One region of the Streptomyces sp. NPDC093089 genome, then DNA from elsewhere that is predicted to be linked to it. Evidence: riboswitches for the same ligand, from Rfam matches in the RefSeq annotation. Region 1 holds a riboswitch; each other region holds the start of a gene.
What was found. Region 1 has a riboswitch for thiamine pyrophosphate ahead of thiO (glycine oxidase ThiO). Riboswitches for the same ligand answer to the same signal wherever they lie in the genome.

Region 1 (3,268 bases):
GGCGAGGAGGGCGACCGGAACGCCGTCCCGCAGCCAGAGCACGGACCAGGCCTCGTCGGCCGGGTCGCCGCGCCACAGCAGTTCGTCGGCGCCCGTGTGGTGTCCCGCGTACTGGACGAAGCGGCCGAACTGCTCGGACCAGAAGTACGGCACGGGGTCGTACGGCCCGGAGTCGGCTCCGGTGATCGCGGCGGCGACCGTGCGGGGGCCCTGGAGCGCGTTGTCCCAGTGGTGGACGAGGAGCCGCTCGCCGTAGCGGGCGGAGGGGAAGGAGGCGCAGTCGCCGACGGCGTACACGTCGGGCAGGGAGGTGCGCAGCCGGTCGTCGGCGGTGACGGCGCCGCTCGGGTCGAGGGCGACGCCGGAGCCGGCGAGCCAGCCGGTGGCGGGGCGGGCGCCGATGCCGACGACGACGGCGTCGGCGGGCAGGGCGCGGCCGTCGGCGAGGACGACCCGGCCTGGTTCGACGGTGTCCACGCGCGCGTGGGTGAGGAGTTCGGCGCCGCTGCCCGCGTACCACTGGGCCATCGGGGCGGCGACCTCGGCGGGGAGGGCGCCGGTGAGGGGGAGGTCGGCGGCCTCGACGACGGTGACGGCGCAGCCGGCCTCGCGCGCGGCGGTGGCGAACTCGGCGCCGATCCACCCGGCGCCGACGACCACGACGGCGTGCCGCCGTTCCAGGACGGGGCCGAGGCGCACGGCGTCGTCGAGGGTGCGCAGCAGATGGACGCCGGGGACGCCCTCGGCGCCGGGCAGGGTGATCGGGTGCGCGCCGGTGGCGAGGACCAGGGTGTCGTATCCGACGGGTCCCGCCTCGGTGTCGATCTCGTGGTCGGCGGCGCGCAGGCCGGTGACGTCGAGGCCGAGGCGGAGTTCGATCCCGAGGTCCTCGAAGTCGATGTCGAAGGCGGAGTCCTCGGCCTTTCCGAGGAGGATGGCCTTGGACAGCGGGGGCCGGTCGTAGGGCTGGTGGGGTTCGGCCCCGATGAGGGTCACGGGGCCGGTGAAGCCCTGCTCCCGCAGGGCGACGGCGGTCTGGACGCCCGCCATCCCCGCACCCACGATCACCACGCGCTGCTGGGCCTGCTTCTGCTCGCTCACCCGACCACCTTACGTATCTGACGGATCATCAGGAAGGGTGGGGTCTGTGACGCCTCCACCGCGGAAGCTAGTGTGGCGGGCGTAAAGCACTCGCGGGAGCCCGGACGACCGGGCTGAGAGGGAGGCTGGACCGGCCTCCGACCGTACGAACCTGATCCGGGTCATGCCGGCGAAGGGAGGGGCTGGACGCCCATGCGTTCTTCCGATGTCCTCAGCGACGACGGCGCATCCGATTCCGGATCCGACGTCCTCGTGATCGGGGGCGGCATCATCGGCCTGGTCACGGCCTGGCGGGCCGCGCAGCGCGGACTGCGCACCGCCGTCGTCGACCCGGACCCGGGCGGCGGCGCCGCACGGGTCGCGGCCGGCATGCTCGCCGCCGTCACCGAACTCCACTACGGCGAGGAGACCCTGCTCGGTCTCAACCTCGCCTCCGCCGCGCGCTATCCCGCGTTCGTCGCCGAACTGGAGGAGTGCACCGGCCACGACGTCGGCCACCGCTCCTGCGGCACCCTCGCCGTCGCCCTCGACGCCGACGACCGGGCCCACCTGCGCGAACTGCACGCCCTCCAGACCCGCTGCGGGCTCAGCTCCGAGTGGCTCAGCGGGCGCGAGTGCCGCCGCCTCGAACCGATGCTCGCCCCCGGGGTGCGCGGCGGTCTGCGGGTGGACGGCGACCACCAGGTCGACCCCCGCCGGCTCGCCGCCGCGCTCCTCGTCGCCTGCGAGCGGGCCGGGGTGGTCTTCCACCGCGCCCTCGCCGAACGGCTGACGGTGGTACGGGACCGGGCCCGCGGCGCCGTGCTCGCCGGCGGCGGCGAACTGACCGCCGACCAGGTCGTCCTCGCCGCGGGCAGCCTGAGCGGGCGGCTCGCCGGCGTGCCGGACGAGGTGCTGCCGCCCGTGCGCCCGGTCAAGGGCCAGGTGCTGCGGCTGCGCGTGCCCGCCGCGTACGCCCCCTTCCTCTCCCGGACCGTCCGGGCCGTCGTCCGCGGCAGCCACGTCTACCTGGTGCCCCGCGAGAACGGCGAACTGGTCGTCGGCGCCACCAGCGAGGAGCTCGGCTGGGACACCACGGTCACGGCCGGCGGAGTGTACGAACTGCTGCGCGACGCCCACGAGCTCGTCCCCGGGATCACCGAACTGCCGCTCACCGAGACCCTGGCCGGCCTGCGCCCCGCCTCTCCGGACAACGCGCCGATGCTCGGCCCCACCACCCTGCCCGGCCTGCACCTGGCCACCGGCCACTACCGCAACGGGGTGCTGCTCACTCCCGTCACCGGCGACGTCATGGCCGAGGCACTCACCACCGGCGTCCTCCCCGACGAGGCGCGCCCCTTCACACCCCGCCGATTCTCCCCCGTACGTCTGGAGCAGTCCGTATGAGCCTGTCCCTGTCCGTATCCGTGAACGGAGAACCCCGCGAGCTCTCCGGCCCCGTCTCCCTGGACACCCTCGTGGCCACCCTGACCACGGCCCGCTCCGGGGTCGCCGCCGCCCTCAACGAGACGGTCGTGCCGCGCGGCGAATGGGCCGCGACCCTGCTCGGCGACGGCGACCGGATCGAAGTCATCACCGCGGTGCAGGGAGGCTGAACGCGATGTCCGACGACACCTTCCTGCTCGGCGGCACGGAGTTCTCCTCCCGCCTCATCATGGGCACCGGCGGCGCGCCCAGCCTCGACGTCCTGGAACGCTCCCTGGTCGCCAGCGGTACGGAGCTCACGACGGTCGCCATGCGGCGCCTCGACCCGACCGTCCAGGGCTCGGTCCTCTCCGTGCTCGAACGGCTCGGCATCCGGGTCCTGCCCAACACGGCGGGCTGCTTCACGGCCGGCGAGGCGGTCCTGACGGCCCGGCTCGCCCGGGAGGCGCTCGGCACCGACTGGATCAAGCTGGAGGTCGTCGCCGACGAGCGGACCCTCCTGCCGGACGCGGTCGAGCTCCTCGACGCGGCGGAGACCCTCGTCGACGACGGCTTCACCGTCCTGCCCTACACCAACGACGACCCCGTCCTCGCCCGGAAGCTGGAGGACGTGGGCTGCGCGGCGATCATGCCGCTCGGCTCCCCCATCGGCTCGGGCCTCGGCATCCGCAACCCGCACAACTTCCAGCTCATCGTCGAGCGCGCCGGCGTTCCCGTCATCCTCGACGCCGGGGCGGGCACC
Region 2 (3,268 bases), on a different contig from region 1:
CGGTCTCCCGTCGCCGTACCGTCCGGGCGTGCACGGCGAGGATCGCGCCGACCGCGGCGAACTGCACGAGCGTGAGCACGGCGGCCGTCCGGAGGTCGAGCAGGCGGGCAGTCTGCCGGTAGATCTCGGCTTCCAGGGTGGAGTACGCGTCCCCGCCGAGGATCTGCACGACGCCGAACGAGGTGAAGGTGAAGAGGAACACCATCAGCGCGGCCGCCGACACCGCCGGTACCAGCGCGGGCAGCGTCACCGTCCGCCAGGCGGTCCAGCGCGAGGCGCCGAGGACCCGGGCGGCCTCCTCCTGGCGCGGGTCGAGCTGGGACCAGAGGCCGCCGACGGTCCGGACGACGACGGCGTAGTTGAAGAAGACGTGGGCGAGGAGGATCGCCCACACGCTGGTGTCGAGCCGCAGCCCCCACAGCTCGTCCGTGAGCCCGCCGCGTCCGACGACCGCCAGGAAGGCGGTGCCGACCAGCACGGTGGGCAGCACGAACGGCACCGTGACGACGGCCCGCAGCACGTTCTTGCCGGGGAAGTCGAAGCGGGCGAAGACGTACGCCCCCGGCAGGGCCACGAGCAGCGTCAGCGCCGTCGAGGCGAGGGCCTGCCACGCGGTGAAGCCGAGGACGTCGAGGATGTCGGGCCGGCTCAGCGTCTCGCCGATCCGTCCGAGGTCCCAGGTGCCGTCGGGGCGGAGCCCGCGCTCCACGATGGAGGCGACGGGCCAGGCGAAGAGGACGCCGAAGAACGCGAGCGGCAGGGCCATGAGCCCCAGCCGCGCCGCGCTCCCCTTGGCGTCGCGCCTCACTTCACGACGAGCGACGACCACTGCTGGATCCACGCGTCACGCTTCTCGGCGATCTTCTCGGGCGCCATGGTCTCGGGCTTCTCGACGACCACGCCGTGCTTCGTGAACAGCTCGGGCAGCGCCGCGTCCTTCGCCACCGGGTTCACGAACATCTGGAGCGGCATGTCCTCCTGGAACTTCTTGGAGATCAGGAAGTCGATCAGCGCCTTGCCGCCCTCGGGGTTCTTCGCCCCGTTCAGCAGTCCCGCGAACTCCGTCTGCCGGAAGCAGGTGCCGGTGGAGACGCCGGTGGGCGCCACCTTCGGCTGCGGCTCGCCGTACAGCACCTCGACGGGCGGGCTGGAGGCGTACGACACGACCAGCGGCCGGTCGCCCTTGGCCTGCTTGCCGCCGGCCGAGCCGGAGAACTCCTGGTTGTAGGCGAGCTCCCAGCTGTCGACGGTCTTCACCCCGTTGGCCTTGAGCTGCTTCCAGTAGTCCTGCCAGCCCTCGTCGCCGTACGCGGCGGCCGTGCCGAGGAGGAAGCCGAGGCCCGGGGAGGACCGCTCGGGGTTCTCGACGACGAGCAGGTCCTTGTACGCCGGCCTCGCCAGGTCGGCGAAGGTCACCGGCGGCGCCAGCTTCTTGTCGGCGAAGTACTTCTTGTCGTAGTTGACGCAGATGTCACCGGAGTCGATCGGGGTGACCCGGTGCTCCTTGTCCAGCTGGTACGCGGTCGGGACCCGGTCGAGCCCCTTCGCCTCGTACGGGACGAAGATCCCGTTGTCGAGGGCGCGGGACAGCAGGGTGTTGTCGACGCCGAAGAAGACGTCGCCCTGCGGGGAGCCCTTGGTGAGGATCTCCTTGTTGACGGCCTCGCCGGCGTCGCCGCTCTTGAGGACCTTGACCGTGAAGCCGGTCTGCTTCGTGAACTCGGCCAGCACCTCCTTGGAGGCGTTGAACGAGTCGTGGCTGACCAGCGTGACGGTCTTCGGCGCGGGCGCTCCGGTCTTGCCGGCCGCGTCCCTGACGTCCTCGGTGCCGCAGGCGGCCAGGCTGGTGACGCCGAGCGCCGCGACGAGCGCGGCGGCGGCTGCCTTCTTGATGCTCACTGGATTTCCTCCTGGGTGTGACCAGGAAGAGACGCGGCCCCGCCCACCCGGAGGTGGGCGGGGCGCAACAGCTCGAGTTACGACCGAACTCCCTACCCAGAATGACCTGGGCGAGGTTCAGAGGGTCTGCGGTCCTACGGTGACCGCACTCTCAGCGCTGTGGCGCTCCCCTGTCGGAATATGAAGATGTGTTCGAGCTCAGACTACAAGGTCAGCGCTCGGCCGCCGCCAGCTGTCCACAGGCACCGTCGATCTCCTGGCCCCGGGTGTCCCGCACGGTCACCGGCACGCCGTGGCGCGCGATGGCCTCCACGAACGCCTTCTCGTCCTCGGGACGCGAGGCCGTCCACTTCGAACCCGGCGTGGGGTTCAGCGGGATCAGGTTGACGTGCACCCGCTTGCCCTTGAGGAGCTTGCCGAGCAGGTCACCGCGCCAGGCCTGGTCGTTGATGTCCCGGATGAGCGCGTACTCGATGGAGATCCGGCGCCCGGACTTCTCCGCGTACTCCCAGGCCGCGTCGAGGACCTCGCGGACCTTCCAGCGCGTGTTCACGGGCACCAGGGTGTCGCGCAGCTCGTCGTCCGGCGCGTGCAGCGAGACCGCGAGCCGGCACTTGAAGCCCTCGTCGGCGAACCGCAGCATCGCGGGCACGAGACCCACGGTCGAGACCGTGATCCCGCGCTGCGACAGCCCCAGCCCGTCCGGCTCGGGGTCCGTCAGCCGCCGGATCGACCCCACCACCCGCTTGTAGTTCGCGAGCGGCTCCCCCATGCCCATGAAGACGATGTTGGACAGCCGCGCCGGTCCCCCGGGCACCTCTCCGTCCCGCAGGGCCCGCATCCCGTCCACGATCTGGTGCACGATCTCGGCCGTCGACAGGTTCCGGTCGAGCCCCGCCTGCCCCGTCGCGCAGAACGGGCAGTTCATCCCGCAGCCGGCCTGCGACGAGATGCACATGGTCACCCGGTCCGGGTACCGCATCAGCACCGACTCGACGAGCGTCCCGTCGTGCAGCCGCCACAGCGTCTTGCGGGTGGTGTCGTCGTCGCACGAGATGTGCCGCACCACCGACATCAGGTCGGGCAGCAGCTCCCCCGCCAGCTTCTCCCGCGAAGCGGCCGGAATGTCCGTCCACTCCTGCGGGTCGTGCGCGTACCGCGCGAAGTAGTGCGTGGACAGCTGCTTCGCGCGAAACGGCTTCTCACCGATCGCGGCGACAGCCTCCTTCCGCTCGGCAGGCGTGAGGTCGGCCAGGTGCCGCGGCGGCTTCTTGGCTCCGCGGGGGGCGACAAAAGTGAGTTCTCCGGGCTTGGGCATGGTGCTACCAGTGTCGCAGACGGGCGCGGGTGTCCCGGCGCGTGGCGGGTG
Region 3 (3,268 bases), on a different contig from region 1:
AGGCCCAGGTGCTCCTTGGGCGTGACGTAGCAGAGCATCGCCGTGCCCCACCAGGCGATCATGGCCGCGCCGATGCCCGAGGTGATGTGGTCGTACGCGGGCGCGACGTCCGTGGTGAGCGGGCCGAGCGTGTAGAACGGCGCCTCCTCGCAGATCTCCTGCTGGAGGTCGATGTTCTCCTTGATCTTGTGCATCGGGACGTGCCCGGGGCCCTCGATCATCGTCTGCACGTTGTGCCGCTTGGCGATCGTGTTCAGCTCGCCGAGCGTGCGCAGCTCGGCGAACTGCGCCTCGTCGTTGGCGTCCGCGATCGAGCCGGGGCGCAGGCCGTCGCCGAGCGAGTAGGTGACGTCGTACGCCGCCAGGATCTCGCAGAGCTCCTCGAAGTTCGTGTAGAGGAAGTTCTCCTTGTGGTGCGCGAGACACCAGGCGGCCATGATCGAGCCGCCGCGCGAGACGATGCCGGTCTTGCGGCGCGCGGTGAGGGGCACGTACGGCAGGAGCACGCCGGCGTGCACCGTCATGTAGTCGACGCCCTGCTCGGCCTGCTCGATGACCGTGTCCTTGTAGATCTCCCAGGTCAGGTCCTCGGCCCTGCCGTCGACCTTCTCCAGGGCCTGGTAGAGCGGCACGGTGCCGATCGGGACGGGGGAGTTGCGCAGCACCCACTCGCGGGTGGTGTGGATGTTGCGGCCGGTCGACAGGTCCATGACCGTGTCGGCGCCCCACTTGGTCGCCCAGGTCATCTTCTCCACCTCCTCCTCGATGGACGAGGTGACGGCGGAGTTGCCGATGTTGGCGTTGACCTTCACCAGGAACTTCTTGCCGATGATCATCGGCTCGATCTCCGGGTGGTTCACGTTCGCCGGGAGCACGGCCCGGCCCGCGGCGATCTCCTCCCGCACGACCTCGGGGGAGACGTTCTCGCGGATCGCGACGTACTCCATCTCCGGGGTGATCTCCCCCCGGCGGGCGTACGCCAGCTGCGTCACCGCCTGGCCGTCGCGGCCCCGGCGCGGCAGGCGCGGCCGGCCCGGGAAGACGGCGTCGAGGTTCTTCAGCCCGCCGCCGCGCGGCGAGGTGTGCTTGATGCCGTCGTCCTCGGGACGGGCCGGGCGGCCCGCGTACTCCTCGGTGTCACCGCGCGAGATGATCCAGTTCTCGCGCAGCGGCGCGAGGCCGCGACGGACGTCGGTGTCGATGGTGGGGTCGGTGTACGGGCCGGACGTGTCGTACAGCGTCACGTCCTTGCCGTTGGTGAGGTGCACCTGACGGACCGGCACCCGGAGGTCGGGGCGCGAACCCTGGAGGTACCCCTTGTGCCAGCCCGGCGTGCGCTCCTGTCCTTCGGACAGGTTCTGCTCGGAGGCAGGCGTGCGTGCGTCCTGAATGGTCATGAGACCTGATCTCCCTACGCCGGCATTACCCGGTAACAGGTTCGGCGGTCGGCGCAGCCTCTTCCCGTACGTGAGTACGGTGATCAGCGCCCTCTCAGCCCGGTGCTCCGAGCTCCCGCGTGTGCAAAGGTGCCACCACGCTAGCGTCACCCTGGCGTGCTGAACAGTGGGCCCCCGTCGTTCTTGCGATGATCGGCCGGTGACTTCCCCCCATCAGACCCCCGAGTCGCACGACCCCGCGCACAATCCCGGCCACGACCCCGCGCACGATCCCGGCCACGGCCCGGGGCACGACCCCGGCCCTCCCCACGAGCACGGCCACGGTCCGGCCCACGGGCACGGACGCTCCCACGGACACGGCTCCGGGCACTCCCACGGGCACAGCCACGGCCACGGCCCCGCAGCCCCCGTCTCGCGGCATCTGCGCAAGGTCATCGCCGCCGTCCTGATCCCCTTCGCCACCGCCGTCGTCGTCGGGCTCGTGGTGCTGTGGCCCGGCGGGACTCCGGCGCACGAGCGCACCGGCGTCGGTTTCGACCGGCAGACCGAGCAGGGTGAGGTCGTCTCCGTCGAGCAGGTCGACTGCAAGAGCGTGAACGCCGCCCAGGTCCCGCCGACCGGGGACACCTCCACCCCGGAGGGCCGCGAGGCGGTCGCCGCGCAGCAGGGGGAGTGCGAGAAGGCGACGATCGAGGTCACCAGCGGCCCGGAGAAGGGGCGCACGTTCACCGAGATCGTGCAGCCCGACGCCCCGCGTCAACTGCACGAGGGACAGGGCGTGGTGGTGGCCTACGCCCCCGACGCCCCGCGCGACCTGCAGTACTCGGTGACGGACGTGAACCGGAAGGTGCCGCTGGCGGTGCTCGCCGGCATCTTCGCGCTCGCGGTCGTGATCGTCGGCCGGATGAAGGGCGTGATGGCGCTCGTCGCGCTCGCCATGAGTTTCCTGGTCCTGACGTTCTTCATCCTGCCGGCGATCCTGCAGGGATCGAATCCGCTGGTCGTGGCGGTGGTCGGGTCGAGCGCGATCATGCTGATCGCGCTCTACACGTGCCACGGCCTGTCGGCCCGCACCTCGGTCGCGGTGCTCGGCACGCTGATCTCACTGCTGCTGATCGGTCTGCTCGGATCGGTCTTCATCGACTGGGCCTCGCTGAGCGGCAACACCGACGACAGCACCGGTCTGATCCACGGCCTGTACCCGGAGATCGACATGTCCGGCCTGCTGCTCGCCGGGGTCATCATCGGTTCGCTCGGCGTGCTCGACGACGTGACGGTGACCCAGACCTCGTCGGTCTGGGAGCTGCACCAGGCCGATCCGGGCATGGGGCCGCGCGCGCTGTACCGGGCCGGCATCCGGATCGGCCGCGACCACATCGCCTCGGTCGTGAACACCCTGGTGCTGGCCTACGCGGGTGCCGCCCTCCCGCTGCTGCTGCTCTTCTCCATCGCGCAGAGCAGCATGGGGACGGTGGCCAACAGCGAGCTGGTCGCCGAGGAGATCGTCCGGACACTGGTCGGGTCGATCGGTCTGGTCGCCGCCGTTCCGGTCACCACGGCCCTGGCGGCTCTCGTGGTCTCGGCCGACCGCACGGACGCCGACGGCCTTCCGGTCACCGGTGGCCGGAAGGCCACGGCGGTACGGGGCGGACGACGCCGTCGCGCCAAGTGAGGCAGGACCCGCCGGGGCCTGTCCGAGCCTGATCGGCAGGCCCCTCTAGGCGGGTCCGGCGTTCTCCTCGGCCAGGATGCGGCCGAGCGCGGCCTCCAGGTTGTCCTCGAAGTCGCCGAGGGTGCATTCCTGGCCGAGCGGCACGAGCTTGTCGGTGCGGTCGAGGAACGCGACCAGCGGCGGTGCGCTGGCCCGGAAC

Region 2: another riboswitch for thiamine pyrophosphate. It lies ahead of ACIQFX_RS28385 (thiamine ABC transporter substrate binding subunit); the one in region 1 lies ahead of thiO (glycine oxidase ThiO).
Region 3: another riboswitch for thiamine pyrophosphate. It lies ahead of thiC (phosphomethylpyrimidine synthase ThiC); the one in region 1 lies ahead of thiO (glycine oxidase ThiO).

Annotation. Positions count from the first base shown of each region.
Region 1 covers NZ_JBIVPA010000005.1:177,299-180,566, reverse strand. The annotation lists gene ACIQFX_RS13545 (NAD(P)/FAD-dependent oxidoreductase) at 1-1,050, opposite strand, end outside; TPP riboswitch at 1,184-1,296, shown strand; gene thiO (glycine oxidase ThiO) at 1,294-2,487, shown strand; gene thiS (sulfur carrier protein ThiS) at 2,484-2,696, shown strand; gene ACIQFX_RS13530 (thiazole synthase) at 2,702-3,268, shown strand, end outside.
Region 2 covers NZ_JBIVPA010000013.1:96,510-99,777, forward strand. The annotation lists gene ACIQFX_RS28380 (ABC transporter permease) at 1-766, opposite strand, end outside; gene ACIQFX_RS28385 (thiamine ABC transporter substrate binding subunit) at 805-1,899, opposite strand; TPP riboswitch at 1,971-2,081, opposite strand; gene rlmN (23S rRNA (adenine(2503)-C(2))-methyltransferase RlmN) at 2,111-3,217, opposite strand.
Region 3 covers NZ_JBIVPA010000001.1:517,312-520,579, reverse strand. The annotation lists gene thiC (phosphomethylpyrimidine synthase ThiC) at 1-1,397, opposite strand, end outside; TPP riboswitch at 1,391-1,526, opposite strand; gene ACIQFX_RS02480 (YibE/F family protein) at 1,564-3,069, shown strand; gene ACIQFX_RS02475 (SsgA family sporulation/cell division regulator) at 3,115-3,268, opposite strand, start outside.